Regions from separate parts of the Streptomyces sp. NPDC052040 genome, predicted to be linked through region 1. Evidence: riboswitches for the same ligand, from Rfam matches in the RefSeq annotation. Region 1 holds a riboswitch; each other region holds the start of a gene.
The links. Region 1 has a riboswitch for cyclic di-AMP ahead of ACIHAA_RS26755 (transglycosylase SLT domain-containing protein). Riboswitches for the same ligand answer to the same signal wherever they lie in the genome.
Positions count from the first base shown of each region.

Region 2: it holds a riboswitch for cyclic di-AMP, as region 1 does, so the genes downstream of both, ACIHAA_RS25055 (C40 family peptidase) here and ACIHAA_RS26755 (transglycosylase SLT domain-containing protein) in region 1, are expected to answer to the same signal.
Region 3: it holds a riboswitch for cyclic di-AMP, as region 1 does, so the genes downstream of both, ACIHAA_RS21840 (transglycosylase family protein) here and ACIHAA_RS26755 (transglycosylase SLT domain-containing protein) in region 1, are expected to answer to the same signal.

Region 1 is NZ_JBIUBV010000017.1:30,918-41,162, reverse strand. Features, by position in the region: gene ACIHAA_RS26765 (FAD-dependent oxidoreductase) at 1-712, shown strand, start outside; gene ACIHAA_RS26760 (HAD family hydrolase) at 1,078-1,971, shown strand; gene ACIHAA_RS26755 (transglycosylase SLT domain-containing protein) at 2,002-2,526, opposite strand; cyclic di-AMP (ydaO/yuaA leader) riboswitch at 2,531-2,700, opposite strand; gene ACIHAA_RS26750 (polyprenyl synthetase family protein) at 3,382-4,392, shown strand; gene ACIHAA_RS26745 (outer membrane lipoprotein carrier protein LolA) at 4,723-5,979, shown strand; gene ACIHAA_RS26740 (ATP-binding cassette domain-containing protein) at 6,027-7,034, shown strand; gene ACIHAA_RS26735 (ABC transporter permease) at 7,021-7,998, shown strand; gene ACIHAA_RS26730 (flavodoxin family protein) at 8,042-8,632, opposite strand; gene ACIHAA_RS26725 (tetratricopeptide repeat protein) at 9,120-10,245, shown strand, end outside.
Region 2 is NZ_JBIUBV010000014.1:170,683-179,279, forward strand. Features, by position in the region: gene ACIHAA_RS25045 (ATP-dependent Clp protease proteolytic subunit) at 1-523, shown strand, start outside; gene ACIHAA_RS25050 (hypothetical protein) at 531-836, shown strand; cyclic di-AMP (ydaO/yuaA leader) riboswitch at 1,236-1,431, shown strand; gene ACIHAA_RS25055 (C40 family peptidase) at 1,435-1,908, shown strand; gene ACIHAA_RS25060 (DUF6328 family protein) at 1,990-2,511, shown strand; gene ACIHAA_RS25065 (ATP-binding protein) at 2,528-2,986, opposite strand; gene ACIHAA_RS25070 (helix-turn-helix domain-containing protein) at 3,247-4,110, shown strand; gene ACIHAA_RS25075 (DUF397 domain-containing protein) at 4,120-4,344, shown strand; gene ACIHAA_RS25080 (8-amino-7-oxononanoate synthase) at 4,457-5,584, opposite strand; gene bioB (biotin synthase BioB) at 5,732-6,979, shown strand; gene ACIHAA_RS25090 (adenosylmethionine--8-amino-7-oxononanoate transaminase) at 6,972-8,252, shown strand; gene bioD (dethiobiotin synthase) at 8,254-8,597, shown strand, end outside.
Region 3 is NZ_JBIUBV010000011.1:57,568-67,812, forward strand. Features, by position in the region: gene ACIHAA_RS21810 (class I SAM-dependent methyltransferase) at 1-792, opposite strand, end outside; gene ACIHAA_RS21815 (NAD(P)/FAD-dependent oxidoreductase) at 1,066-2,448, opposite strand; gene ACIHAA_RS21820 (exopolyphosphatase) at 2,946-3,887, opposite strand; gene ACIHAA_RS21825 (DUF501 domain-containing protein) at 3,884-4,552, opposite strand; gene ACIHAA_RS21830 (septum formation initiator family protein) at 4,611-5,087, opposite strand; gene eno (phosphopyruvate hydratase) at 5,189-6,475, opposite strand; gene ACIHAA_RS21840 (transglycosylase family protein) at 6,812-7,525, opposite strand; cyclic di-AMP (ydaO/yuaA leader) riboswitch at 7,529-7,698, opposite strand; gene ACIHAA_RS21845 (transglycosylase family protein) at 7,909-8,985, opposite strand; gene ACIHAA_RS21850 (cytochrome P450) at 9,163-10,245, opposite strand, start outside.

The DNA of each region.
Region 1 (10,245 bases):
ACCCGTCTCCCACAGCTCCCAGCACCATGACCTCACCCGCTTCTCCGGCAAGGATCTGCTGGTCGTCGGGGCGGGGCAGTCCGCCCTGGAGACCGCCGCGCTGGCGGCCGAGGCCGGGGCGCGGGTCCGGGTGGTCGCCCGCGGACAGGGCACCGTGGCCTTCGGTTCGGCGCCGTGGGCCCAGCCGAAGTTCCGCCCCGAGTCGCCCTTCGGGCGCGCCTGGTCGCTGTGGGCGCTGAGCCACTACCCGCAGCCGTACCGGTTCCTCCCGGCCGGGACCCGGCACTACCTGGTCCGCCGGGTCCTCGGACCGCTCGGCGCCTGGTGGCTGCGCGACCGCTTCCAGAGCACGGTGCAGGTGCGCGAGATCGACCGCGTGGTCGGTGCGGCAGCCCCGGACGGGAGCCCCGTGCTGACGGTGCGGACGCACACCGGCCGCACGGAGGAACTCACGGCGGACCATGTGATCGCCGCGACCGGATACCGCGTGGACATCGCGGCGATGGACTTCCTGGGCCATGAACTGCGGACCGGACTGGCGGTGAGCCGGGGCGCGCCGAAGCTCGGCGCGGGCTATGCGTCCTCGGTGCCGGGCCTGTACTTCACGGGTCTGCCCGCGGCGTCCTCGTACGGGCCGGTGATGCGTTTCGTGTGCGGTACGGAGTTCGCCTCACCCCGGCTGGCCGGGCATCTGGCGGCGGCACACGGCTGACGGTACGGGTGGGAGGCTCCGGGTGGGAGCCTCCCACCCATCCGGCCTCCCCACCCAACCGGCCTGCGGGGCACGGGCGGGACATGTCCGGCGGGAGGGCGCCGCGGGATGTCCTGCGGGGTGGGGTGCCGGGGTACGTCGTCGCGGGGTGGGGGCCGGGGCGCGTCGTGCGGGATGAGCGCCCGGGTACGTGGTTCGGGAAGAGTGCCGGGGTACGTCGTTCGGGAAGGGTGCCGGGGTGTGCCGGGCCGTGCGCTGGTGGGGCAACTCCGTTTTCGGCGCATGGGAGTTCGGGGCGTGCGGGACGGCGGACGTCGTCCGGTTCGCGCCGAGTCGCGGGGGCGTTCCATCCGTATTCTCTGATCATGGCCGCACCCCTCGCATATGCACTCATCGCCACCGACCTGGACGGAACGCTGCTGCGTGACGACGACACGCTCTCCGACCGGTCGAGGGCCGCGCTGGCGCGGGCCATGGCGGCAGGCGCCCAGCACCTCGTCGTGACGGGGCGCCCGGCGCCCAGGACGCGGCCGCTGCTGGACGACCTCGGCAGTACGGGGCTCGCGGTGTGCGGGCAGGGCGCGCAGGTGTACGACGCCGGTGCGAACCGGCTGCTGTTCTCCATCACCCTGGACCGGGAGTTGGCGGAGACGGCGCTCGGCAAGATCGAGGCCGAGGTGGGGCAGGTGTACGCGGCCGTGGACCAGGACGGAGTGGACGGGCTCACCCTGATCGAGCCCGGTTACCGGATGCCGCACCCCACCCTGCCCGCGGTACGGGTCGAGCGGCGCGACGACCTGTGGTGCGAGCCGATCAGCAAGGTGCTGCTGCGCCATCACGCCCTGTCGGACGACGAGTTGGCCACGGCGGCGCGGGCCGCGGTCGGTTCCCTCGCGACGGTCACCATGTCCGGGCCCGGCACGGTCGAGCTCCAGCCGTGCGGCATCACCAAGGCGACGGGGCTCGCCCTGGCCGCCGACCACTTGGGCCTCGGCCCGCTGGACACCATCGCCTTCGGCGACATGCCGAACGATGTGCCGATGTTCGACTGGGCCGCGTACGGGGTGGCGATGGCCAATGCCCACCTCGAACTCAAGGCCGTGGCGGACGAGATCACCCTGTCCAACGAGGACGACGGTATCGCCGTCGTCCTCGAAAGGCTCTTCGGCCGCGAGGGCCGCGAGGGCCGCGAGGGCTACGACGGACCGCCGGCCGAGCGCGTCGGCCGGCGGTCCGTCGGACACTGCCGGGACTACTAGCGGGGTGCCAGCGGAGTACTGGCGGAGCTACTAGTACGCGCTGTTGACGTTGTCGATCGAGCCGTACCGGTGGGCGGCGTAGTTGCACGCGGCGGTGATGTTGGCCACCGGGTCGTAGGGGTCGTACGACGTGCCGGGCACGTGGTACGTGGCGAAGGTCGGGTCGATGACCTGGAGCAGGCCCTTCGACGGGATGCCCGCGCGGGCGTTGGAGTCCCAGAGGTTGATGGCCCTGGGGTTGCCGGACGACTCGCGCATCACATTGCGGTAGATGCCGTTGTACGTACCGGGGATCCCGTGCTGGGCCATGACCTCGAGCGACTGGCGTATCCAGCTGTCGAGGGTGGTGCCCTGGGTCTTCACGGTGCTGACGGTGGACGTGGTGGCGGCAGGGGCCGCCGCCGGTGCGCCGGGTGCGGCGGAAGCGCTGGTGGCTCCGAGGACCGGCATGGCGAGAACGGCGGCACCCGTCCCCGCGATGGCGAGGGCACGGGTGAGACGGGTGGCCTTGGAGCCACGGTCCCGGCGGCGTGCGGGCAGTGCGAAAGCGGACATGTCGTATTCCTCTCCGGCGCCTGCGAGGTGAGCTGTCGGGTTCGGGCGGAAAGGTGCCCGGCCATGTCCTCGTTGCCGAGGCCGCGGCTTCACCCCAAGCCGTTCCGTGTGTGTCCGGACCGGCGGCTTACCTGGGTCCCCCGCTCCTGCCGTCGGGGTCGGTGGGTTCTCGAGCGGCGGCAGGATTCGGCGTTCCGCTCGGATCGATGGGAAGGTATGCGACAGCACATGTCGGGAACAAGCCCTGAAGTCACAGTCCTTCCGAATCGACCTTGAAGTGCGGGAATAGGGCCGATGATCCAGTTTGTTGAGCAAAGCTCAAGTTGCCGTTAGCAAAGCGGGAGTTGATGGCATCGCCGCGATGGCCCCCATGTCGCGCACGTGAGCTATGTCACTGCCGTCGCCGGGGGTTGATGCTGGACTTACTCGCGTAAGTGGCATATACGGATAAAACGGACAGAAGGCAAGGTGATTTCCCGGGCGGCGGGCGCACCTTCGGCCGTGTGTGCGGAGGGTCCGGACGGGCAGTCGTGGGGGTGGTGGTGGCGTCCGGCGCCGCTCGCAATCCGGGCGTCGGCCTCCATGTGCCCGCAGGGGGTGGGTATGGGCTATGTCAGGGGATGTCTGGTCGTATCAGATGATCAAGAACATACCGTTCGTGATCCGATACCACCCGGCCTGGAACAGTGGGCGCTAGCGGTGATCGAAACGTGACCGGATACGCTGACTTGAGTGAGGGCGACGACAGATCGACAAACGCGATAAGCCGTGTCGACGGGCGGCGTCATCGACCGAGTGACCGTCCTTGAGACCGACCGTGATCGTCAGCAGACGTCAGCAGACAGGAGACCCCACGTGACCGTCGTCGGGCCGTTCGGGCTGAGCGTGCGGGACCAGGCTCTGGAGGCCGATGTCCAGGCCGGACTGGCCGCTGTCGAGGAAGGGTTGCTCGAAGCCACCAAGAGCGAGGTCCCCTTCATCACGGAGGCGGCCCAGCATCTGGTGCGCGCGGGCGGGAAGCGGTTCCGGCCGCTGCTCGTGATGCTCGCCGCGCAGTTCGGCGACCCGTATGCGCCCGGGATCGTGCCCTCGGCCGTGGTCGTGGAGCTGACCCACCTCGCCACGCTCTACCACGACGACGTCATGGACGAGGCCGAGGTGCGGCGCGGGGTCGACAGCGCGAACACCCGCTGGGGCAACTCGGTCGCGGTCCTCACGGGTGACTTCCTCTTCGCCAGGGCGTCGCACATCCTGGCCGACCTCGGCCCGGAGGCGGTGCGGATCCAGGCGGAGGCGTTCGAACGGCTGGTCACGGGCCAGATCCTGGAGACCGCGGGCCCCCGTGACGGCCGCGACCCGGTGGAGCACTACCTCGACGTCCTGAGCGGCAAGACCGGCTCGCTGGTGGCGGTGGCCTGCCGCTTCGGGGCGATGATGTCGGGCGCCGATGAAACGGTGGTGGACGTGCTCACCCAGTACGGCGAGCGGCTGGGTGTGGCGTTCCAGCTGGCGGACGACGTCCTGGACATCGCCTCGGACTCGCACGAGTCCGGAAAGACCCCGGGGACCGACCTCCGTGAGGGCATCCCCACCCTCCCCGTGCTGCGTCTGCGTGAGCGGGCGGAGCGCCTGGGGCTGCCCGAGGACATCGCCCTGTGCGCGCTTCTGGACTCCGACCTCACCGATGACGCCCGGCACGCCGAGGCCCTCGCGCTGCTGCGGGCCCACCCGGCCCTGGAGCAGGCGCGCCGCGACATGGTCCGCTATGTGGAGGACGCCCGCGCGGGCCTGGCCCCGCTGCCGGAGTGCGACGCGAAGGCGGCCCTGGTGGAGCTGTGCGACGTCGTGGTGCACCGGGTGAGCTGAGGCCGCGGGCGGCCCGTCACGGTCCGCGACCGCTCCCGCACCGCGTGCTCCTCGTGTTCCGCGTGTGACTCTCCGTGCCTGGCGCGGCCTCTCCGTCGAGCCCCCGGCGCCCGCGTCGCCGTAGAACCCCTACGGGTCGGAGCAGGTGCCGGGCCCGCGGTGTCATACCCCAGGATTACGCGGAGTTGAGCCCGCGGTCTGACGCATCTGCCGCGCCGATTTGGTCAGATGGGAGACACCACCTCACAGGAGTTCGGGTGAGAATGGCGGCACAGGGGTGGGCCGGGGCATGGATGGCAGGCCGCCGCCGATGACGGAGGTAAGGCACACATGGCACCGTACGAATCCGAAGGCAGCACGCCCGCGGGTGAGGCCGAGGACGTACGCGACGGGCGGCGCGCGGCCGCCCGGTACGTCGTTCCGGTTGCGGTGGTGGGGGTGGCGGCCGCGACGATCGGGCTCGTCCCGGCGTTCGCCGGATCCGGGGACCCCGACCTGCCGAAGATCAGCGCGCAGCAGCTCATCGAGAAGATCGCAAAGTCGGACGTCCAGCAGCTGTCCGGCACGGTGAAGATCAGCACCGATCTCGGCCTGCCCGACCTGGGCGGCCTGGAGGGCGGTCTCGCCTCCGGCGCGCTGGGGCAGGGCGCGGGCGGCAAGGGCGGCTCGACCGCCGACCCGAGCGCCAAGCTGATGGAACTGGCGTCCGGCACCCACACCCTGCGGGTCGCCGCCGACGGCCAGGACCGCCAGAAGGTCTCCCTCGTCGAGAAGGCCGCCGAGTACAGCGTCATCCGCAACGGCGACCAGGTGTGGGCGTACGACAGCGCCTCCAACGAGGCGTACCACTCGACCGGCGCGGGCGACCACAAGGGCGCGAAGGCGGCCCCCGAGGACATGCGGGCCACCCCGAAGGACCTGGCCGAGGAGGCCCTGAAGGCCGCCGACAAGACCACCTCGGTCACGGTCGACGGCACCGCTCAGGTCGCGGGCCGGGACGCCTACAAGCTGCTCATCAAGCCCAGGCAGTCCGGTACGACCGTCGGCGCCATCAGCATCGCGGTCGACGCGAAGACCGGGCTGCCGCTGAAGTTCACCCTGACCCCGGCGACGGGCGGCGCTGCCGTCGTCGACGCGGGCTTCACCCAGGTGTCCTTCACCAAGCCGTCCGCATCGACGTTCGACTTCACCCCGCCCAAGGGCGCCAAGGTCACCCAGGACGACGACCTGAAGCACCAGGGCACGGCGCCGTCCCAGGGCGGTGGCGGCAAGGCCGGGCACGGCCCGGGGAACGGCCTTGAGAAGGGTGCCCGTGGCACCGGCCCCAGGACCGTCGGCGAGGGCTGGACCTCGATCGTCGTCCTCGACACCGGCGCCAAGGGCGGCGTGCCCTCGGGCGCCTCGTCCAAGAACGACCTGGCCTCCGGCTTCATGGGGTCCCTCGGCGACAAGGTCAAGGGCAAGTTCGGCTCGGGCACGGTCTTCTCGACCCGCCTGGTCAACGCCCTGATGACGGACGACGGCAGGGTCTACGCGGGCGCGGTCACCAAGGACACGCTGATCAAGGCGGCCGACGCAGGCAAGTAGGCCCGTCCGGATCCCGCACGGCACGAACGGCTGGAGCAGGAGAAGGCATGGAGGAACTGTCCGCCGCGGAAGCCGCAGAGGGGGAGTCGAAGGACTCCGGGCCGGGCAGGGCGGCCGACCGGGACACCCCGGTCATCGCCACCCGCGCCCTCACCAAGCGCTACCGCGGCGGACAGCTCGCCGTGGACGGACTCGACCTGACCGTCCCGGCGGGCAGTGTCTTCGGCTTCCTCGGGCCGAACGGCTCCGGCAAGACCACCACCATTCGCATGCTGATGGGCCTGATCGAGCCCACCTCGGGCACGGCACGCGTGCTGGGGCGGCCCATGCCCCGTGCGGCGCGCACCGTACTCCCGCAGGTCGGCGCCCTGATCGAGGGCCCGGCGCTCTACGGCTTCCTGTCCGGCCGCGACAATCTCCTGCGCTACGACGCCGCCGACCCGACCGCCGATCCGCGCACCCGGCGCGCACGCGTCGGGGCCGCACTGGACCGGGTGGGCCTGACGTCGGCGGCTGCCAAGAAGGCGAGGGCGTACTCCCTGGGGATGAAGCAGCGCCTGGGTCTCGCGGCCGCCCTGCTCCAGCCCCGTCGGCTCCTCGTCCTGGACGAGCCGACCAATGGCCTGGACCCGCAGGGCATGCGTGAGATCCGCACCCTGGTCAGGGAACTCGCGTCCGACGGTACGACCGTCTTCCTCTCCTCCCATCTGCTCGACGAGATCGAACAGGTCTGCACCCACGCCGCCGTGATGGCACGCGGCCGGCTGATCGCGCAGGGCGCGGTGGCGGACCTGGCGGCCGGGGCGCGCGGACGGCTCGTCGTGACCACCCCGGACGTGGCGGAGGCGGCCCGCGTCCTGAAGGAGCGGGGCATCGCCGAGGTGGTGGCGGGGGAGGGCCGGGTGACGGGGGAGCCCCCGGAGGGCGAGACGGCGGATGTGAACGCCGCGCTGGTCACCGCGGGCGTCCGGGTGCGCGGCTTCACCGTCGAACAGGCCTCCCTGGAGGACGCGTTCGTGGCGCTGACGGGAGAGGGATTCGATGTCGCGGGGTGAGCAGGGACGGCAGACCGACCGGGCCGGGCGGCCCGACATCGGTTGGGCCGAGCGGGCCAACCGGGCCGACCGGATTCAGCGGCTGGAGAAGGCTGAACGGCCCTCGGCCGCGCCGAGGACCGGCCCGTTGTGGACGCTCGGGCTGCTGCGCAGCGAGCTGGTGACGACCCTGCGGCGCTGGCGCACGCTCGCGCTGCTCGGCGTACTGGCGGCCGTACCGGTCCTGGTGGGGGTCGCCGTCAAGGTGCAGACGGGCGGCGGCTCCGGTGGCGGCGGGCGGGGCGGCGACGGCGGTCCCGCGTTCATCGCGCAGATCACCAACAACGGGCTGTTCCTGGTCTTCACGGCACTCGCCGTCACGCTGCCGTTCTTCCTGCCGATGGCGGTCGGTGTCATCGCGGGGGACGCGATCGCGGGCGAGGCCAACTCCGGCACACTGCGCTATCTCCTGGTCGCCCCCGCGGGCCGCACCCGCCTCCTCCTCGTCAAATACGCGACCACGGCGGCCTTCTGCCTGCTCGCCACACTCGTCGTCGCCCTCTCGGCGCTCGCGGTGGGCGCCCTGCTCTTCCCGCTGGGTGATCCGACGACGATCTCGGGCACCCGCATCGGCCTGGGCGACGGACTGCTCCGCGCCCTGCTCATCGCCCTGACCGTGGCCGCGTCCCTGCTCGGCCTCGCGGCCCTGGGCCTGTTCGTCTCCACCCTCACCAACAGCGGGATCGGGGCCATGGCGACCACCGTTGGCCTGGTGATCACCGTGCAGATCCTCGACCAGATCCCCCAACTGCACGCGTTCCAGTTGTACTTCTTCCCGCACTACTGGATGTCCTTCGCGGACCTCATGCGCGACCCCGTCTACTGGGACGACCTGGTCCGCAACCTCGAACTCCAGGCCCTGTACGCGGCCGTCTTCGGCTCGGCGGCCTGGGCGCGCTTCACCACGAAGGACATCACGGCCTGAAGGCGCCCGGCGGCCCCCACAGGGGTGTGGGGGCCGGGGGGAATCAGACGAGTGCCGTCTCGTAGGGGAAGCGGGCGAGCGGCGCCTGCTGCCCGAAGAACGTTTCGGCCCGGTCCAGTGCCCGGGTGTCGTGCAGTACGTCGCCGGGCTTGCTGCCGTTGCCGAGCAGGACCCCGCCGAAGCGCATGCCCAGATAGGCGGCCGAGTTGTTGAGCGTGCCGACCAGGGGAGCCGCTACGTCCTGCTCCTCGTCGGCGAGTGCGGTGACACCCCACAGGGTGCGGCCCGCCATGGCCTTCTTGAAGTCGAGCCCGGGCACGCGGAGCCAGCCCGACCAGTGGTCCAGATAGCGCTTGGTCTGCGCGGACACCGAGTACCAGTACAGCGGCGACGCGATCACCAGGTCCGTCGCCGCGAGCGTGGCCTCCAGCAGCATCGCCGTAGTGCCCTCGGTGGGGGGCGGGTAGTCGCCGTCGTGCCGTGGATCGGAGAAATCGGGCAGCGGGTGCTCGATCAGGCTGATCCACTGCTGCTCGACCTCGCGGGGCAGGTGCTCGGCGGCGCGGCGCGCGAGCAGCTCGGTGTTGCCTTCGCTGCGGGAGCTGCCCAGTACGAAGAGAAAACGGCGACTCATGAGGACCCCTGAGAGACGACGGTACGCGGTCTGTACGTGCACACACATTAAATGCGCGTGCAATTAATAGCAAGGGGTGGCCGGGCGATGGGTGCGGGGTGCGGGTGAGGGGTCCGGCGGTGGGGGGGTGACGCGGCGTACCGCTGGGACAGGCCTGTGACGCTGCGGTGACGCCGGGCGGGCACGGCAGCCGGACACTTGTGTGTAGATGCCCGGGACCATGTCCGGGCCGAGGCGGGAGGGAACAGAGGATGACGCGTACGGCGCGTGAGGCGCCCAGGTCGGCCGCGGGGCGCGGGGCGCACTGTGCCCCGCCGGGTCCGCGTACGCTTGCCTGCCGGATGCCCGTCGCCGCGGGCGCCCGCACCCCCGCGTTCTCCTCGACGGTCCGACCCGAATGAGGGGAACGATGTCTCGACCCAGCCGCGCACACGAGCGGGGACGCTCCGCCTCCGCGGCCGCGTCCACGCAGGGAACGGAGCCCGCGATGACGCCGATCGAGGTCCATGTACCGGCCGGTGGCCGCGACGGGGGCGAGACGGGCGCCGGGGCGACCGTCGGCGGGGCACCGCTGGTCGTGGCGCCCGGGCAGTCGGTCCAGCAGGCCGTCCTGAACCACCTCCACCGTCTCGCCCTCACCGCGGGCCGCCCCGTCCTTGCCGCCGTCCGCGACGAGCGGATCGGCTATGTGATGCCGGTCCGGGTGCTGGTGGACGGGTCGAGCGAGTTCACGCAGGAGCCGATCCCGCTGACCGAGGACACCACGGCGGACGCGGACACCACGGCGGACGCAACGGTTGACGCCCCCGAGCCTCTCGGCGGCGGCGTCACCACCTGCATGGTGCAGCGGGCGCCCGAACGGCTCCCGTTGATCAACGCCACCTCGGGACCGGCCCAGGTGTGGCCGCGGGCCGGAGCCGTCGTCCCGGACCTGGGGCAGGGCCCGGCGGGTCCGGCGTCCGCCCCGGCCGCTCCCGTATGGCCGGCGGCACCGGAAGGACCGGACGAACCGCAACTCTCCGAGGCGCTGCTGCCCGAGCCGCTGACGGGCGAGGCACAGACGTCCGAGCCGCTCACCGGCGGAACGCACCTGTCCGACGACCCGTACGCTCCGTCCGGCCGGGGCCCCTCCCCGGCTCCCTGGCTCGCCTCCGGCGCCGAGGCCCATGCCGAGGAGGAGCCCAAGGAGCCGCCGGTACGCGAGTTCGACTCCGTCGCCGAGGCCGTGCTCGCGCCGGACTCGGGCATGGGCGGTCCCCTCGCCGGGCCCCTGGCCCGGATCAGCGAGGCCGTGCAGCAGGGGCGGCTCGCGGAGGCCTCCGGGACGGCCGAGCGGACCCTCGCCGAAGCGTCCCGTGCTCTCGGCGGCGACCACCCCGACGCACTCCACCTGCGCGAACTCTCCGCCTATATCGCCTACCTGGCGGACGAGCCGCTGCGCTCGTTCCGCTTCTCGATCGACCTGGCCCGGCTCCGCCACCGTATGGGTGACCGGCGTGGCGCGTACGGTGATGTCCAGAGCGCGGCCGCCGCCTGGCGCGCCGTCCGCGACCCGCTCCAGGGACTGGATCTCGGCCGGGAACTCATCGGCGTATGGACCGAACTCGTCGCCG
Region 2 (8,597 bases), on a different contig from region 1:
GGGGACCCCGGTGGACGACACGGCGGCCAACGACGTGATCGCGCAGTTCATGCATCTGGAGTACCTGGACCCCGGCCGCGACATCTCGCTGTACATCAACTCGCCCGGCGGCTCGCTCACCGCGATGACCGCCGTCTACGACACGATGCGGTACATCGACTGCGAGGTGGAGACGGTCTGCCTGGGCCAGGCGGCGTCCGCGGCCGCGGTGCTGCTGGCCGGAGGAGCGCCGGGCAAGCGTTTCGCCCTGCCCGGCGCGCGGGTGCTGATCCACCAGCCGTCCCTGCCGGAACCGGTGCACGGGCAGGCCAGTGATCTGGCCCTTCAGGCGGAGGAGTTGATGCGGATGCGCGGGCGGCTGGAGGAGCTGCTCGTCCGCCATACGGGGCAGAGTCCGGAGCGGATCGCCGCCGACCTCGAACGGGACACGATCCTGGACGCGCCCGCCGCGGTGGCGTACGGACTGGTCGACGGCATCATTCCGAGCCGCAAGGCGTCACGCATCGCGCCCGGCGCGAGGTGAACCGCCGATGCTGCCTCCCGAACTGCCCCCGCTGCCCGCGCTCACCCGGGCCGAGGCCGAGCTGGTCGACCGCTATCTCGACGTCGTCGATCTGCTCGGCCGGATCAACCCGGTGCACTCCGGTGACACCTACCGCGGACTGCGCGCCGCCCAGGCCCTGGCGGCCAAGGCGGCGGCCCTGCGCGACGCCCTGACGGTCATGCACCAGCGCGGGGAGCACCAGATGCACGGCCCCACCCTGGCCCGGGCCCTGCGCGTCCTGGACGGCGAACGCCGCGCGGCCCGGGTCGCGGTGCCGCCGGAAGGGGGGTGAGACGGGCGGACACGGGCGTCACCGAGGGGCGGTGGCCCGGGGCGTCACGCACGGAGCGGGCCACGGTCATGGTCGCCGCAGACGGCCCGTGCCCTCGGCCCACCGCCCGGATCGCGACACAAACGGGCCGAACGGGGTACCCCCGGTCGGCGGAGCCACTGCTCCGTCCGGGAGCCCGGACGACACGCTCCCGGCGTGGAACGGCACCCCGCGGAGAGGAGCTCCGCCGCAGGTCCGGGGACTCGTCGATCCCTCCAACGGCCCCTGGACACACGGCCGTCCAGCCGAATGGGTGAGTGGTGAGTATTGCCACAAATCCCCGATTCCATTGTGATTTTCCGACATCCCTGAGTGAAGATCCCTTCCTGACGACAAGCCCCCGCCACCGCGGCGGGGCGATCCGGGCGGACGCCGAGTCCTGCCGCCGCCCGGGTGACCGGTCGACAGGAGTGGATCGGCAGGAGTGGAGGACCCAGCAATGCGGGCCCCCGGAGAGATCCGGACGGTCCTTGGGGTGAAGCCGCGCGAGCGGCCGGGCACCTTCGCCAGCCCGAATCCGACAGGTCATCCTTCACAGGCGGCTGACGAAGGGTTGCGCATGACTGCGCTCAATCGTGTCCCGTCGCTGCTGACCCGGGCCGGCACCGCTTCGGCCCTCACCCTCGCCGCCGTCGGCGGCGGCATCGCGGTCCCCGGTGCCGCGTCCGAGGCGGCGGCCGCCACCCCGGCGGTCAAGGCCCTCCAGATCGCGGCGTCCAAGCGGGGGGCGCCCTACAAGTGGGGCGCCGCAGGGCCGCGCCGCTTCGACTGCTCCGGGCTCACGCTCTACGCCTACAAGCAGGCGGGCAAGACCCTGCCCCGCACGGCGTCCGGGCAGTACAACAGGACCCGCCATGTCTCCGCCTCCCACCGCGAGGCGGGCGACCTGGTGTTCTTCCACTCGGGCCGGAACGTCTACCACGTCGGCATCTACGCCGGGAAGGGAAAGATCTGGCACTCCCCGAAGAGCGGTTCCGTCGTACGGCTGGAGCGGATCTGGACCAAGAGCGTCTGGTACGGCCGGGTGAGCTGACCCGGTGACCGGGGTGACGGCACCGGCGTGGCCGTCACCCCGTACAGGCGTGAAGGGGGCCGGATCGGCTACTCGTTCACCATGGCCGACCGACCCACCCCGCAGGCACGCCACGAGACGCTGCTGGAGCGTGCCGACCGCAACTTCGCCGAGCTGCTCCAGGAGCTGCGGGTCACCCAGACCGGGGTGCAGATCCTCTTCGCGTTCCTGCTGACCCTCGCGTTCACCCAGCGCTTTCCGGCCCTGGACACCGTCCAGCGCGCCACCTATGTCACCACCCTGCTGCTGTCGGTGGTGGCGGCGGCCCTCTTCACGGCCCCGGCCGCGCTGCACCGGCTGCTCTTCCAGCAGAACGCCAAGCCCGTGATCGTCACGATCTCCTCCCGCCTCGCCGCGCTCGGCATGGTGGTGCTGGCCCTCGCCTTCACGGGCTCGGTGCTGCTGGTGGTGGACGTGTCGCTGGGCCGCGCCGCGGGCATCGCCGCCGGGGCGGGGACACTGGCGGTCTGCCTGGGCCTGTGGCGCGTCCTGCCGCTGCTGGTGCTGCGGGCCCTCGTCAGGGCGCGGGAGGCCGGGGGCGAGGGGGACGGCCGGAAGCCGTAGCAGCGGCCGGGCCGGTTCAGGGATCCGGCTGGCCCGCCGCCGCGGCCGGCCGTACCGGAACGGTCCACGGCAGTTCGATCGTGACCGTCTTGCCGCCCTCCCGGGTGGGCCGCACACTGAGCGACCCACCGTACTCGACGGCCAGACACCGCACGATCGCCATGCCGCGCCCGTTGTCCTGCTGGACGGCCGCGGGCAGCCGCTTGGGAAACCGCGGATGGCTGTCCGTGACGCCGATGCGCAGTAACTCCTCCCGCGCCAGCGCGAGGTCCACGGTGAACGTCGGCGACTGCCCGAACGTGTGCTGAACGGCATTGGTGGCCAGTTCGGACACGATCAGTCGGATCGCGTCGGCGAATTCGGCATCGTGCGGCAGCCCCCATTCGATGAGAATGTCGGAGACATATGTCCGGGCGGCGGAGACCGAGGCGGGATCGCTCGGCAGAGTGACGGATGCTTCCTGATGGTCTGCCATGGCGACGTCGTCCCTTTCCTGGGGACCGGAGCCCGACACGGAGCGGTTCGGTTCGGTGAACGGTCCCGGACTTGGTGCTGCGCGTCAGACTGCCATCACCGAAGCCCGCCCGGGTGTCATCCCCCTGGATATGCATATATCTGTCGCCCGAAGCGGTGAACTCTCCGACGACCGACCGGATTCCCGCGACCCCCGGGGTCATCCTTGAGCTTCACCTACCGTCGCCGTGAAAGCCGCTCGCGGAGCACAGGGAGTCGGCCATGCAGTACGGACCAGCGGTGCGCCGCCGCAAACTCGGCGCCGAATTGCGTGGTCTGCGTGCCCGAGCCGGTCTCACGAGCGGACAGGCTGCCGCGCGTGTCGGCTGGCACCAGTCGAAGGTGAGCCGCATCGAGACGGGTTCCAGCGGGGTCAAGCCCGGCGACGTACGGCTGCTGCTGGACGCCTACGCCGTGGCCGACCCCGAGCTGCGCGAACTGCTGCTGGTGCTGGCGGGCTCGGAGGACGGCGACGGGCGGCAGAACTGGTGGCACGCCTACCGGGGGGTGCTGCCCCCGGCCTACCGCGACTTCATCAGCCTGGAGTCGCAGGCCTGCACGATCCGCACGCTGGAGACCTCGGTGGTGCCGGGGCTGCTCCAGACCCCGGAGTACGCCCGGGCGGTCACCCGGGCCGCCGTGGGCACCGCCCTGGACGACACCAAGCTGGACGCCCTGGTGGAGGTGCGGCTCGCCCGTCAGGAGGTGCTGCGCGCGGATCCGCCGCTGCGGCTGAGCGCCGTCCTGGACGAGGCCGTGCTGCGCCGGGAGGTCGGCGGTCCGGACATCATGACCCGGCAGCTGCGGAGGCTCGCGGAGGCGGCCGGACTGCCCCAGGTGCGGCTCCAGGTGCTGCCGTTCACCGCGGGAGCGCACATAGGGATCACCGGGCCTTTCGTCGTCTTCTCCTTTCCGAGCAGATCCGATCTGGATGTCGTCGTTCTCGACCACTTGACGAGTAGCCTCTACCTCGAACGGAAAGAAGACCTCCGGGCCTACTGCGAGGCCTTCGACACCCTTCGGATCCACGCCCTTTCACCCGAGGACTCGTTGGATTACATCGCCGCATTGGCCGGCGACGCGTAAGGAGGCTCCATGTCAGCACCGCCTCGGCACATCCCCCGCAGCACTTCTCTGCACGGCGTACGGTGGCTGCGCAGCAGCCGCAGTACGGGCATGAACAACTGCGTGGAGACCGCCCGTCCGGGCACCGGTCCCTGGCAGGGGCTGGTGGCCGTGCGCGATTCCAAGAACGTGGACGGCCCGGCCCTGCTCTTCGGCCCGGATACCTGGAAGGAGTTCCTCACGGAACTGATCTGATCATGTCCGCGGGAATCCGGCTCTTTTGAGCCAATTCCGCAGACGTCGCCCGCACCTGTCCTTCGCACCCGTCATCCGAGTACGACCAGCGACGCACGGCCGTCCCGCCGACTCACGGTCGCGTCTCGCCGATCACACGCACGGCATGCCCGATCTGCTCGTCGGTGAGATCCGCACGGGCGGTCAGCCGCAGCCGTGAGATGCCGTCGGGCACCGACGGCGGACGGAAGCAGCCGACGGCGATCCCCGCCGCCCGGCAGTCCGCCGCCCAGCGCACCGCCAGGTCGGGAGCGGGCGCCCGTACGGAGACCACGGCGGCGTCCGGACGCACCGCCTCATGGCCCTCGGCCGTGAGGCGGGCGTACAGGGCCGTGGCCACCGTGCGGGCCCGCGCCGCTCGTTCCGGCTCGCGGCGCAGCAGGCGCAGCGCCGCGAGTGCCGCACCCGCCGCGGCCGGGGCCAGCCCGGTGTCGAAGATGAACGTACGGGCCGCGTTGACCAGATGGTCGATCACCCGGGCCGGGCCGAGGACCGCTCCGCCCTGGCTGCCCAGCGACTTGGACAGCGTCACGGTCGCCACCACGTCCGGCGCGCCCGCGAGTCCGGCCGCCTGCGCGGCGCCCCGCCCCCCGCTCCCCAGCAGGCCCAGGCCATGGGCGTCGTCGACGACCAGTCCGGCGCCGTACTCCCGTGCGGCCTGCGCGAGACCCGCCAGCGGGGCCGCGTCGCCGTCCACCGAGAACACCGTGTCGGAGACGACCACGGCGGGTCCCCGATGGGTGGCCAGCGCCTTGCGGACGGCCTCGGGGTCGGCGTGCGCGACGACCTCGGTGGTACCCCGGGCGAGACGGCAGCCGTCGATGAGCGAGGCGTGGTTGCCCGCGTCCGAGACGATCAGGGAGCCGTGCGGCGCGAGCGCGGTGACCGCCGCCAGGTTGGCCGCGTATCCGGAGGAGAAGACGAGCGCCGCCTCGAAGCCGCAGAAGTCGGCCAGTTCGCGTTCCAGTTCGGCGTGGAGCGCGGTCGTCCCGCTGACCAGCCGGGAACCCGTCGCACCGCCGCCCCACCGGCGGGCCGCCGCCGCGGCGGCCTCGGTGACCTCCTGATGGCGGGCCAGCCCCAGGTAGTCGTTGCCGGCCAGATCGAGCAGCGGGGAGTCGGCGGCACGGGGGCGCAGCGTCCGGACGAGCCCGGCCCGGCGGCGCGCCCGCGCCTGTTCGTCGATCCAGCCGAACGCCATGGCTCCTCCGGGGCATTTGTAGGCAGTGCACAGACACTAGCGGGACGGCCAGCGGGCCAGGATGTGGCAATACCCACACGTCGAGCCGGGTCTGTTGTGCACTCCCTCCTTGGCCGGGGACGGTCCCGTAGGACAGGATCGGCTCTCATGGACCTGCTGAACACGCTGGTGGACAAGGGGTTGCGGCGCGAGCTGCCGACCCGCGAGGAGGCCCTGGCCGTCCTCGCCACTTCCGACGACGACGTGCTCGATGTGGTGGCCGCGGCCGGCAAGGTGCGCCGCCACTGGTTCGGCCGACGGGTGAAACTCAACTATCTCGTCAACCTGAAGTCCGGCCTGTGCCCCGAGGACTGCTCCTACTGCTCCCAGCGGCTCGGTTCGACGGCCGGCATCCTCAAGTACACCTGGCTCAAGCCCGACCAGGCCTCCGAGGCCGCGGCGGCGGGGGTCGCGGGCGGCGCCAAGCGGGTCTGCCTGGTGGCGAGCGGCCGCGGGCCCACCGACAGGGACGTGGACCGGGTCTCCGACACCATCAAGGCCATCAAGGAGCAGAACGAGGACGTCGAGGTGTGCGCCTGCCTCGGTCTGCTCTCCGACGGCCAGGCCGAGCGGCTGCGCGACGCGGGCGCCGACGCCTACAACCACAATCTCAACACCTCCGAGGCGACCTACGGGGACATCACCACCACCCACACCTACGCCGACCGGGTGGACACGGTGAACAAGGCGCATGCCGCCGGGCTCTCGGCCTGCTCGGGGCTGATCGCGGGCATGGGCGAGAGCGACGAGGACCTGGTGGACGTCGTCTTCTCGCTGCGGGAGCTGGACCCGGACTCCGTACCGGTGAACTTCCTGATCCCCTTCGAGGGGACCCCGCTCGCCAAGGAGTGGAACCTGACGCCGCAGCGCTGCCTGCGGATCCTGGCCATGGTCCGCTTTGTGTGCCCGGACGTCGAGGTGCGGATCGCGGGCGGACGCGAGGTGCATCTGCGCTCGATGCAGCCGCTGGCCCTGCATCTGGCCAACTCCATCTTCCTCGGCGACTACCTGACCAGCGAGGGCCAGGCGGGCAAGGCCGATCTGGAGATGGTCGCCGACGCCGGTTTCGAGGTGGAGGGCACGGACCAGGTGACGCTGCCCGGCCACCGGACCGCGGGGGGCTGCGGGTCGCACGGGGACACCGGCTGCGGCTCCGGTTCCGGCTCCACGGAGGACGGCGGGTGCGGGTCGTACGGAGGCGGTGTGTGCGGGTCCCACGAGGGCGCCGGGTGCGGGTCGCACGCGGAGGCCGAGGCCCCCGGAGAAGCTGCCGTGCCGGGGGCGGGCGGGGCCCGTACGGATCTGGTGGCGGTGCGCCGCCGCGGCGCCGGAACGGATCTCGCGCCCAATGCCTGATCTGCCCGTGGACGAGCTGCTGGCACTGGACCGGCAGCACGTCTGGCATCCGTACGGCCCGATGCCGGGGCGGCAGGAGCCGCTCGTCGTGGAGTCGGCGAGCGGGGTGCGGCTGCGCCCGGCGGACGGCTCCGGGGAACTCGTCGACGGGATGTCGTCCTGGTGGTCGGCGATCCACGGCTACAACCACCCGGTGCTCAACGAGGCCGTCCGCGCGCAGCTGGGGCGGATGAGCCATGTGATGTTCGGCGGGCTCACCCATGAGCCCGCCGTCCGGCTGGCGAAGCTCCTTGTCGACATGTCTCCGGACGGTCTTGAGCATGTGTTCCTCGCCGACTCGGGCTCCGTCTCGGTCGAGGTCGCGGTCAAGATGTGCCTCCAGTACTGGCGTTCGCTCGGCCGCCCGGCCAAGCAGCGGCTGCTGACCTGGCGCGGCGGCTACCACGGCGACACCTGGCACCCGATGTCCGTGTGCGACCCCGAGGGCGGGATGCACGAGCTGTGGCAGGGGGTCCTCCCCCGGCAGGTGTTCGTGGACGCACCACCGGCCGCCTACGAGGAGTCGTACGCGGACCTGCTGCGGCAGGCGATCGCGCGGCACGCGGACGAGCTGGCGGCGGTCGTGGTCGAGCCGGTGGTGCAGGGCGCGGGCGGGATGCGCTTCCACTCCCCCGCCTATCTGCGGGTGCTGCGGGAGGCGTGCGACGCCCATGACGTCCTGCTCGTGTTCGACGAGATCGCGACCGGCTTCGGCCGGACGGGCGCACTGTTCGCCGCCGGGCACGCGGCGGTGACACCGGATGTGATGTGTGTCGGCAAGGCGCTGACCGGCGGCTATCTGACCATGGCGGCGACCCTGTGCACCGCGCGGGTGGCCGACGGGATCTCCCGCGGCGAGGTGCCGGTGCTGGCCCACGGGCCCACCTTCATGGGCAATCCGCTGGCGGCGGCCGTGGCCTGCGCCTCGATCGAACTGCTGCTCGGCCAGGACTGGCAGGCGGAGGTGAAGCGGATCGAGGCGGGCCTCGCGGAGGGGCTCGCTCCGGCGCGGGAGCTGCCCGGGGTCCGCGACGTGCGGGTGCTGGGCGCCATCGGCGTGGTCCAGCTCGACCACGAGGTGGACATGGCGGCGGCCACCCGGGCCGCGGTGCGCGAGGGCGTGTGGCTGCGGCCGTTCCGGGACCTCGTCTACACGATGCCGCCGTATGTGACGGGGAACGAGGACGTGGCACGGATCGCGCGCGCGGTGTGCGCGGCGGCACAGGAGGGCTGAGATGTCGGTACTGGTGGTCACGGGGACCGGCACGGAGGTCGGCAAGACGGTCACGACCGCGGCCCTCGCCGCGACGGCGGTCGCGGCGGGCCGTTCGGTGGCGGTGCTCAAGCCCGCGCAGACGGGCGTGGCGCCCGGCGAGAACGGGGACGCCGACGAGACGGCCCGGCTCTCCGGCGCCGCCACGGTGCGTGAACTGGCCCGCTATCCCGACCCGTTGGCGCCCGCGACGGCAGCCCGCCGGGCGGGTCTGCCGCCCGTACGGCCGCACGAGGTGGCGGAGGCGGCCGCCAAACTGGCGGTCGAACACGACCTGGTGCTCGTCGAGGGGGCGGGCGGGCTGCT
Region 3 (10,245 bases), on a different contig from region 1:
GGGGCCGTCGTCGACGTCCCGGTAGTCCTGCACCCGGATCTCGACGAGGTCGGCGAGGCCCTCGTCGGCGATGCGCTTACGGGCGTAGGTGGCCTGCTCCTGGGAGAGGGTGATGCCGACGACGTTCACCCCGTGCTCGCGGGCGGCGTGGATCGCCATGGAGCCCCAGCCGCAGCCGACGTCGAGGAGCCGCTGACCGGGGGTCAGACCGAGCTTGCGGCAGACGAGTTCCAGCTTGTCGCGCTGGGCGTCCTCCAGGGTGGCGTCCGGCGACTCCCAGTAGGCGCAGGAGTACACCATGGACGGGCCGAGGACGATCTCGTAGAAGTCGTTGCCCACGTCGTAGTGATGGCTGATGGCGCGTTTGTCGCTGTGCCGGGAGTGACGGCGGCCGGGCGCCCTGCGGACCTCCTCCCGGGGCGGCGGGGGCGGCGGCAGGGGGCGGGCCAGCAGGGCCAGCCCGCGCACACCGGCGCGCACCTGCGGGTCGCGGAGGGCCTGGGCGAGCGTGCGGGCGTCCTCGCCGCGCTCCCAGACCAGCCCGGCCATCAGATCGAGGGCGGTGTAGAGGTCGCCGTCGACGGCGAGGTCCCCGGCGACCCAGGCGCGGACGAGCCCCAACTCCCCCGGTTTCCACAGCAGGCGGCGCAGGGCGCGGCGGTTGCGTACGACGAGGACGGGAGCGCCGGGCGGGCCCGCTTCCGAACCGTCCCAGGCGCGGATGCGCAACGGGAGCGGCGTCCCCAACAACTGTTCTACGAGGCTTTTCAGCCGCGGCGCGGCGTCGGCCATGGCGCACACCTCCGATGGGGTATCACCTGTCCGGTCCGCGCCACGTCTCCGCAGGGACCGGACAGGGGAGAGTTTCCGGGATGTCCCACCACGTAAACACCTGCGGGGCCGGGCCGCAGTCCCCCAATGGCGTTACGGCTGGGCAAAATGCCCGGGTCCCGGGGGTGCCGCAGGCCGCCGTGCGAGGTCAGGCGCGTGCGGTGCGCCGCATGCCGAAGGGCCTCCCGCACCACGGATGGCGGGAGGCCCTTCGGCTGGAACGGTGACCGGGGGTCAGGAGGCCTTGGCCTTCTCCTCGGTCTTGGCCGCGGGGGCGACCGGGGCGGGCTTGGCGGCCTCGTAGAACTCCTCGCGCGGGGACTCGATCGCGCCGAGCGAGACGACCTCGCGCTTGAGGAACATGCCGAGCGTCCAGTCCGCGAAGATCCGGATCTTGCGGTTCCAGGTCGGCATCGCCAGGCCGTGGTAGCCACGGTGCATGTACCAGGCGAGACGGCCCTTGAGCTTGATCTTCGTCTTGCCCAGGACGATCATCGCGACGCCCTTGTGGAGGCCGAGACCGGCCACCGCGCCCTTGTTGGCGTGCGAGTACTCCTTCTGCGGGAAGCCCCGCATGCCGGAGACCACGTTGTCGCCGAGGACCTTGGCCTGACGCAGCGCGTGCTGCGCGTTCGGCGGGCACCAGGCGTTCTCGTTGCCCGCCTTGCGGCCGACGAGGTCGGGCACCTGGGCGTTGTCGCCGGCGGCCCAGATGTAGTCGGTGCCCTGGACCTGGAGGGTGGGGGCGGTGTCCACATGGCCGCGCGGGCCGAGCGGGAGGCCGAAGCGGGCGAGTGCCGGGTTCGGCTTGACGCCCGCCGTCCACACGATGGTGTTGGAGTCGACCTCGAGGCCGTTCTTCAGCACCACATGGCCGTCGACGCAGGACTCCATGGAGGTGGACAGGTAGACCTCGACGCCACGGCCCTCGAGGTGCTCCTTGCCGTACTGGCCGAGCTTGGGGCCGACCTCGGGGAGGATCTTGTCGGCGGCGTCGACCAGGATGAAGCGCATGTCCTCGCGGGACACGTTCTTGTAGTACTTGGCCGCGTCCCGGGCCATGTCCTCGACCTCACCGATGGTCTCCGCACCGGCGAAGCCGCCGCCGATGAAGACGAAGGTGAGCGCCTTGCGGCGGATCTCCTCGTCGGTCGTGGAGTCGGCCTTGTCGAGCTGCTCGAGGACGTGGTTGCGCAGGCCGATGGCCTCCTCGACGCCCTTCATACCGATGCCCTGCTCGGCGAGGCCGGGGATCGGGAAGGTGCGGGAGACCGCGCCGAGCGCGATCACCAGGTAGTCGAAGGGCAGCTCGTACGCCTCGCCGACCAGCGGGGCGATCACGGCGACCTTGCGGTCCTGGTCGATGGTGGTGACCCGGCCGGTGAGGACCTCCGCCTTGGGCAGGACGCGCCGCAGCGGGACGACGACATGCCGGGGGGAGATGCTGCCGGCGGCAGCTTCGGGGAGGAAGGGCTGGTAGGTCATGTACGAGCGCGGGTCGACGACCGTGACGGTCGCCTCGCCGTAGCGCATCTTCTTCAGGATGCGTCGAGCTGCGTACAGGCCTACGTACCCACCGCCTACTACGAGGATCCTGGGACGCTCCGTGGTGCTCATGCCATCGAGTATCCACCTGCCCATGGGGGGTCGCTCGTGCGCCCCTTCACAAGCTTGAGGGGGGCGTCTGCTACACTCCGCGGCCCGCGTGACGGAGATCATGGCGCGGACCGGGAACCGCGGGGGTGGGCGGATCGTTGTCAAGGCCTCGTGAGCTGCCCCTTGTGGCCTTCACCGCCCTCTTACCCGGCCTTGTCCGGACCCACGCACCCTCCACCGGAAACGCTCGCGTGAGCACCCCGCAAGGGCCGTTGAGCCCCCCGAACGGGCCATGGGACCCATGGCGCCGCCACCAGGCGCGATTTTCCTTGTGAAGAACTTCACGAACATTCCGCGCGGGGCACCCGCGCGAAGGCGCGAAGCCCCCCTTGAGCGCGCTCATACGTTACCCAACACGCTCAAGAGAGGCTACTGACGAGTAGGAAAAACCGCCCCGCACACCCCCGACTCCCCGTCAGAACCCCTGCCTGCGCGGGCCGTCGGGCCGCCCGCGGTCGTCAGGCGAGGGACCAGGCGATGCCGTCGAGGATGTCGTGTTCGCTGACCACGACCTCCTGGGCGCCGATGCGTTCCATGATCGCGAGGAGGACCAGGGCCCCCGCGCCGATGACGTCCACGCGTCCGGGGTGCAGGGAGGGGATCTCCGCCCGCTCGGCGTGCGTGGAACGCAGCAGCCGCTCGGTGATCTCCCGGACGCGGTCCAGGGAGACACGGGAGTGGTGGATCCGCGCGGAGTCGTACTCCGGGAGGTCCTGGGCGATCGCCGAGACGCTGGTGACCGAGCCCGCGAGGCCGACCAGGGTCCGCGCCTCCCGCAGCGGCACGGTCCGCTCCGCCAGGTCGAGGGCGGCCTCGATGTCGGACCGTATGGCGGCGATCTGCTCCTCGGCGGGCGGGTCGGCGACGGCGCCCCCGTGCACGAGGTGGCGCTCCGTCATCCGAACGCAGCCGATGTCCACGGACCGGGCGGCCCGCACCCGGTCCTCGCCGACGACGAACTCCGTGGAGCCGCCGCCGATGTCCACCACCAGGTAGGGCCGGGCGAGGTCGTCCCGGCCGGTCAGCTCCTTGGTCGCACCCAGGAAGGAGAACTCCGCCTCCTGGTCGCCGGAGATGACCTCGGGCTCGACGCCGAGGATGTCCAGGACCCCGCGGACGAAGTCCTCCCGGTTCTCCGCGTCCCGGGAGGCGGAGGTGGCGACGAAGCGGACCCGCTCGGCGCCGTGGCCCTTGATGACCTCCGCGTACTCGCGGCAGGCGGCGAAGGTGCGCTCCAGCGCCTCCGGGGCCAGGCGCCCCGTGCGGTCCACGCCCTGCCCGAGCCGGACGATGGTCATCCGGCGGTCCAGCTCGACGAGTTCACCGGTGGCCGGGTCGGCGTCCGCCACCAGCAGGCGGATGGAGTTCGTACCGCAGTCGACGGCGGCGACGCGTGTCACTGGCCCTGCCCCTTCCGGCCGGACTGCTCCTGCCCGGCCTGCTCCTGCCCGGACTGCGGCTCCCTGGCGGCGGGGCTCACGGGCTGGACGGCGAGCCAGCCGGTGTCGGCCGTCTCCACCTCCCACGCGTCACCGGCGGGCGGCGCCCCGGCGCCGGGCGACACGCATGAACCCTTGCGCCACCACTCCGGCAGCATCTCGATCGCCTCGTCGCCGAGCGGGTTGACGCCCGGACCCGCGGCCAGCGAGTGGCCGACGAGCACATGCAGGCACTTCACCCGGTCCGGCATGCCGCCCGCGCTCGGGAAGCCCTCCAGGACCTCGACGGCGTCGCGGCGGGCGATGTAGTCCTCGTGGGCGGCGCGATAGGCGGCGGCCAGCTCCGGATCGGCCCCCAGGCGCTCCGTCATCTCCTTCATGACGCCGTTGGCCTCCAGCGTGCCGATCGCCGAGGCGGCGCGCGGGCACGTCAGGTAGTACGTCGTCGGGAAGGGGGTGCCGTCGGGGAGCCGCGGCGCGGTCTCCACGACGTCCGGCTGCCCGCACGGGCAGCGGTGCGCGATCGCGCGCAGTCCGCGCGGGGTGCGGCCGAGCTGCTGCTCGATGGCCGCGACATCGGCGTCCGTGGGCTCGGTGCGCGGCGTGGGCGGCGGGGGCGTTTCCATGCGGTGCGAAGTCTCTCTTGTGTCTGTGTCGGGCCGGGCCCGGTCGGGCCGGCCGGGTTCACTGGTCGGACGCGTCGGCCTTGTCCACCCCGTCCCAGACGCCCGCGTACCAGGGGCGCGTCAGGGACGTCCGGTGGGCCGTGGAGTGCCCGGCCCGGTCCGGGTCGACCACGGTGTACCCGGTCTCGCCCGGCATCACATAGTGCAGCCGGGCGCGGATCTGCTGCTCCGCGTACGCGTCGTCCTGCCAGCGCGCCTTGAGGTCGCGCAGCTGCTCGACCCGGTCGCGGGCCTCCTGCCGCTGCCGCTCCAGGCCGGTGATCTGGGCGCGCTGGGAGACGTACTGCCGCAGCGGGTACGCGAGGGCCACGATCAGGGAGCACAGGACGAGGGCGAGCAGGGCGGCCCGGCCGGTGAGCCGGGAGCGGCGGGCCTGCCGCCTGGTCTGGGAGCGGTAGACCCGGGCCGCCGTCTGCTCACCGAGCAGCCGCAGCCTGGTCGCGGTGGAGAACCGGTCACGGTCCTTCACGGCCATGTCTCCCGCCTCCCCTTCACACGTACGTACGTCCCCGCACACGGTACGGGACCGCGTACGGGGACGTACGGACGACCGGCCAGGGCGTGGCCCTGGGGGGCTCAGCCCTTGAAGCGCGGGAAGGCGCTGCGGCCGGCGTAGACCGCGGCGTCGTCGAGGATCTCCTCGATGCGCAGCAGCTGGTTGTACTTGGCGACGCGCTCGGAGCGGGCCGGGGCGCCGGTCTTGATCTGGCCGCAGTTGGTGGCGACGGCCAGGTCGGCGATGGTGACGTCCTCGGTCTCGCCGGAGCGGTGGGACATCATGCACTTGAAGCCGTTGCGCTGGGCCAGCTCGACGGCGTCGAGGGTCTCGGTCAGCGAGCCGATCTGGTTCACCTTGACCAGCAGGGCGTTGGCCGCGCCCTCCTCGATGCCGCGGGCGAGGCGCTCGGGGTTGGTGACGAAGAGGTCGTCGCCGACCAGCTGGACCTTGTCGCCGAGCTTGTCGGTGATGATCTTCCAGCCGGCCCAGTCGTCCTCGAACAGCGGGTCCTCGATGGAGACCAGCGGGTAGGCCGCCACCAGCTCCTCGTAGTACTCCGTCATCTCGGCGGCGGAGCGCTCCTTGCCCTCGAAGAGGTACTTGCCGTCCTTGTAGAACTCGGAGGCGGCGACGTCGAGGGCGAGGGCGATCTGCTCGCCGGGGGCGTACCCGGCTTCCTTGATGGCCTCGAGGATCAGGTCGAGGGCCTCGCGGTTGGAGCCGAGGTTCGGGGCGAAGCCGCCCTCGTCGCCGAGGCCGGTGGACAGGCCCTTGCTCTTCAGCACCTTCTTGAGGGTGTGGTAGACCTCGGTGCCCCAGCGCAGCGCCTCGGAGAACGACTCCGCGCCGATGGGGGCGATCATGAACTCCTGGATGTCCACGTTGGAGTCGGCGTGCGAGCCGCCGTTCAGGATGTTCATCATCGGCACCGGCAGCAGGTGCGCGTTCGGGCCGCCCAGGTAGCGGAAGAGCGGGAGGTCGCTGGCCTCGGAGGCGGCGTGGGCCACGGCGAGGGAGACGCCGAGGATGGCGTTGGCGCCGAGCGAGCCCTTGTTGTCGGTGGCGTCCAGGTCGAACATCGCCTGGTCGATCAGGCGCTGCTCGGTGGCGTCGTAGCCGACCAGCTCCGGGCCGATCTGCTCGATCACCGCGAGGACGGCCTTCTCGACGCCCTTGCCCTGGTAGCGGCCCGGGTCGCCGTCACGCAGCTCGATGGCCTCGAAGGCACCGGTGGAGGCGCCGGACGGGACGGCGGCACGACCCGTGCTGCCGTCGTCGAGGCCGACCTCGACCTCGACCGTGGGGTTGCCTCGGGAGTCCAGGATTTCCCGGGCTACGACGACGTCGATGGACGGCACGAGCATCTCCTTCTTGGATGTGACGCTGGAAGTGCGGGGCTGTGTGCCTTACGGCTGTGCCTTGCGACTAGAGCCTAACCGCCCCGGGGCATCGGCCAGCCGACCGACCGTCCCGTGGACAGGGTGACGGTACACATTGTTCCCGCGGTGAACAAAGAGGGGTGGCCGGGAGGGCGGGCGGACAAAGCCGGGAGGGCGGGCGGACAAAAAGGCCCCGCCCCGGCGCGCACGGGGGAACGCGCACCGGAGCGGGGAGCATGGGGACGGGGGCGCTGCGCCCCTGGCCTCCCCCGTGCCGGGGTCGGGGCACGGGGAGGGGGCGGGCCGGCCGCCGGGCAGCCGTTACTTCAGGTGCAGCTGCTGGCCCGGGTAGATGAGGTCGGCGTTGTCGACGATGTCCTTGTTCAGCTGGAACAGCTTCTGCCAGCCGCCCTGGACGTGGTGCTTCTCGGCGATCGTGCTGAGAGTGTCGCCCGTGACCACCTTGTACTCGCCGTCGCCCTTCTTGACCTTCTCGCCGGTCGGGGTGGTGACGGTCTTCTGCGGGGCCGGACGCTGCTCGGAGCGGTTGGCGGCCTGCGGCTCGGTCGAGCGGGTGGTGGTGCTCTTGGTGGAGTCCTGGGCACCGGCGGAACCGTTGGAGCCGCTGGAGCTGCCGGAGGAGGCCGGGGCGCCGTCGTAGGGGGCGCTGGACAGGCCCGTGCCGCAGACCGGCCAGGCACCCTTGCCCTGGCCCGCGAGGACCTTCTCGGCGACGGAGATCTGCTCCGACTTGGAGGCCAGGTCGGCCCGCGCGGCGTAGGCGCTGCCACCGTAGGCGGCCCAGGTCGAGTTGGTGAACTGGAGGCCGCCGTAGAAACCGTTGCCGGTGTTGATGGACCAGTTGCCGCCGGACTCGCACTGGGCGACGGCGTCCCACTGGGAGGAGGTGGCGGCGGAGGCGCTGCCGGCCGCCATCAGCGGGGCGGCGACGGCGGCACCGGTGACACCGGCGAGCGTGATGGCGCGGACGGCCTTGGACGGGCGACGGTGCTTGCCCTTACCGGAACACAGCATGGTTGATCCCCTCACCGACGCCTGCGAGGTGAGCTGTCGGGTTCGGGCCGGTTGAGTTGCCCGGCCGCACGCCCTCCCCGGGCGCGCGGCTCCACCCCTAGCCACACCCGGTCAACTCCCGGGCGCGGCACCTACCTTGGGTCCCCCGCTCCTGCCTACGGCGCTTGACGCGACGACTGTTCCCGTACGGCCGCTGGCAGGATTCGGCGTTGCGACCGTCGGGGCCCGCTGTGGCGAGCGATCACGACCGTAAGCAGTCGAAGCGCCGAATTTCAAAGACGATCAGGGCTTGTGAGACTCATATCTCACTCTCGCCAATTCGGACATTAAGCGCGAAGTAGGACGAGAAGCAGGGGGCGAAGTGGGGTCAATCAGGCGGGAGTTCAGGAGGCGTCCGCAGACGGCCCACCCGCGACCGCAAGGCTCTGACCGGGAAGGATGAGGTTCGGATCGGTGCCGACCGTCTCCTTGTTCGCGTCGTAGAGGGCGGCCCACCCGCCCTTGAGGTCAAGGGAGTCGGCGATCGCGGAGAGATTGTCACCGGGGCGGACCGTGTACGAGCCGTCGGCGGTCTCGCGCCCCTCGGTGGTGCCGCGCGAGGCGTGACGGCCGGCGGGGTCACCCTCGGCACCCTCGTCGCCAGTGCCGCCACGGTGGCGTCCCGCCCCGGCGCTTCCGTCCGCATCATCGCCCGAAGATGCCACGTTCTGCCCGACCTTGTCCGACTCGTCGCTCTTGGTGGCGGTCGAGGGGGTGGTGCCGGGGCTCTTGGATCCGCTCGGGTCGGTGGCGCCACCGGTTCCGTTGGCGGCCGGGCCGGTGGTCGTACCCGAGGGGGAGGAGGACGGCGCGGAGGAGGACGAGGACGGCGTGGAGGACGGCGTGGAGGACGCGGTGCCCGAGGCGGAGGACTCCGGCGCGTGCGGCGCGGAAGGCGAGCCGGACGGGGAGGGGGACGACTGGGATGACTGGGACGAGTTGGACGATTTCGGCACGCCCATGTCCATGCCGGAGCCGGAGAAGGACACGGAGCCGTCACCGGAGTCCGCGTCGGCCATACCGGTGTCGACACCCGTGGCCGACGAGTCCTGGGACAGGCCGGAGACCAGGGCGCAGGTGCTCCAGGCGGAGACGCCCTTGTGGTCGAGGACCTTCTCGGCGACGGCTATCTGCTGGGAGCGGCTCGCCTGGTCGGGGCTCGGGGCGTAGTCCAGGCCGCCGTAGGTGTCCCAGTCCTCCTGGGTCAACTGGAGCCCGCCGTAGCGGCCGTTGCCGTGGTCGGCGCTCCAGGAGCCGCCGCTCTCGCACTCCGCGACCCGGTCCCAGGTGGTGCCGCTGGCCGCGCTCGCACCGGTGGCGCCGAGGAGCGGGATCGCGATCGCCGAGCCGGTGACTCCTGCCGCGACAAGGAGAGCCGGAGCCTGGCGAGGGCGACGGTGTCGACCGTTCCCGGAGAGCATGCGGTTGCCTTTCGCGCGACAGCAGTGACCAACGCGGCGGCTGTGGCGACCGCCGCGTTGCTGCGTGAAGGTAGCCGCAGTGGATCACTTGTCACAAGTCAATGCAGCGCAGATCACGTGAAGATCACAGGATTGAGAAAATGTCACCGTCCTGTGACCGTCGGCGTGGCCGCCGCCTCACCCCCCGGCGCCGGGGACAGGCCGGTGATCTTTCTTCGCAACCGGTGTGAACTCCACCGGAAGGGTGCGCAATCCACGCATAATCAGCCCGCCACGCCAGCGCAATTCGGTGGAATCCACCGCGAGTCGCAAGTCCGGAAGGCGGGTCAGCAGGGAGGCGAGCGCGGTCTGACCCTCCAGCCGGGCCAGGGGTGCGCCGAGGCAGTAGTGGATGCCGTGCCCGTAACCGAGGTGCTGGTTGTCACGGCGGGAGAGATCGAGGACATCGGGGTCGGTGAACCGCTCCGGGTCCCGGTCGGCGGCGGCGAGCACCACCAGGACCGGGTCCCCGGCCGCGATCTCCTGGCCGCCGATGGCCAGCGGCCGGGTGGCGAAACGCCAGGTGGCCAGCTCGACCGGGCCGTCGTAGCGCAGGAGTTCCTCGACCCCGGTCTCCAGGAGGTCCCGCTCCCCCCGGGCGAGAGAGGACTGGAGGAGGGCCCGCTGACCGGGGTGGCCGAGCAGCGCGTAGGTGCCGTTGCCGATGAGGTTGACCGTGGTCTCGAAGCCGGCGAAGAGCAGGATGAAGGCCATGGCGGCGGCCTCGTTCTCGGTGAGGTGCTCGCCGTGGTCGGAGGCGCGGATGAGCCCGGAGATCAGATCCTCGCCGGGGCCGGGCGCATCGGGCAGTGCCTCGCGCTTGCGGTGGATGAGGTCGGCGAGATAGCCGCGCATCTTCTTCACGGACCGCGCGACCCCGCCCCGGGGCCCTCCCCCGTGCCGGATCATCATGCCCGCCCAGTCCCGGAAGTCGTCCTGGTCCTCGCGGGGGACGCCGAGCAGGTCGCAGATGGCGTAGATGGGGAGCGGGAAGGCGAACTCATGGATGAGGTCGGCCGAACCGCGGTCCGCGAACCGGTCGATCAGCTGATCGGTCAGCTCCTGCACACGGGGCGCGAACTCGGCGACCCGGCGGGGGGTGAACGCCTTGGAGACCAGTCGGCGCAGCCGGGTGTGGTCCGGCGGGTCGATGTTCAGCAGATGCGTCATCAGCTCGGCCTTGCGCTCGCCGGGGATACCGGTCTTCCCCTTGGCGTGCGC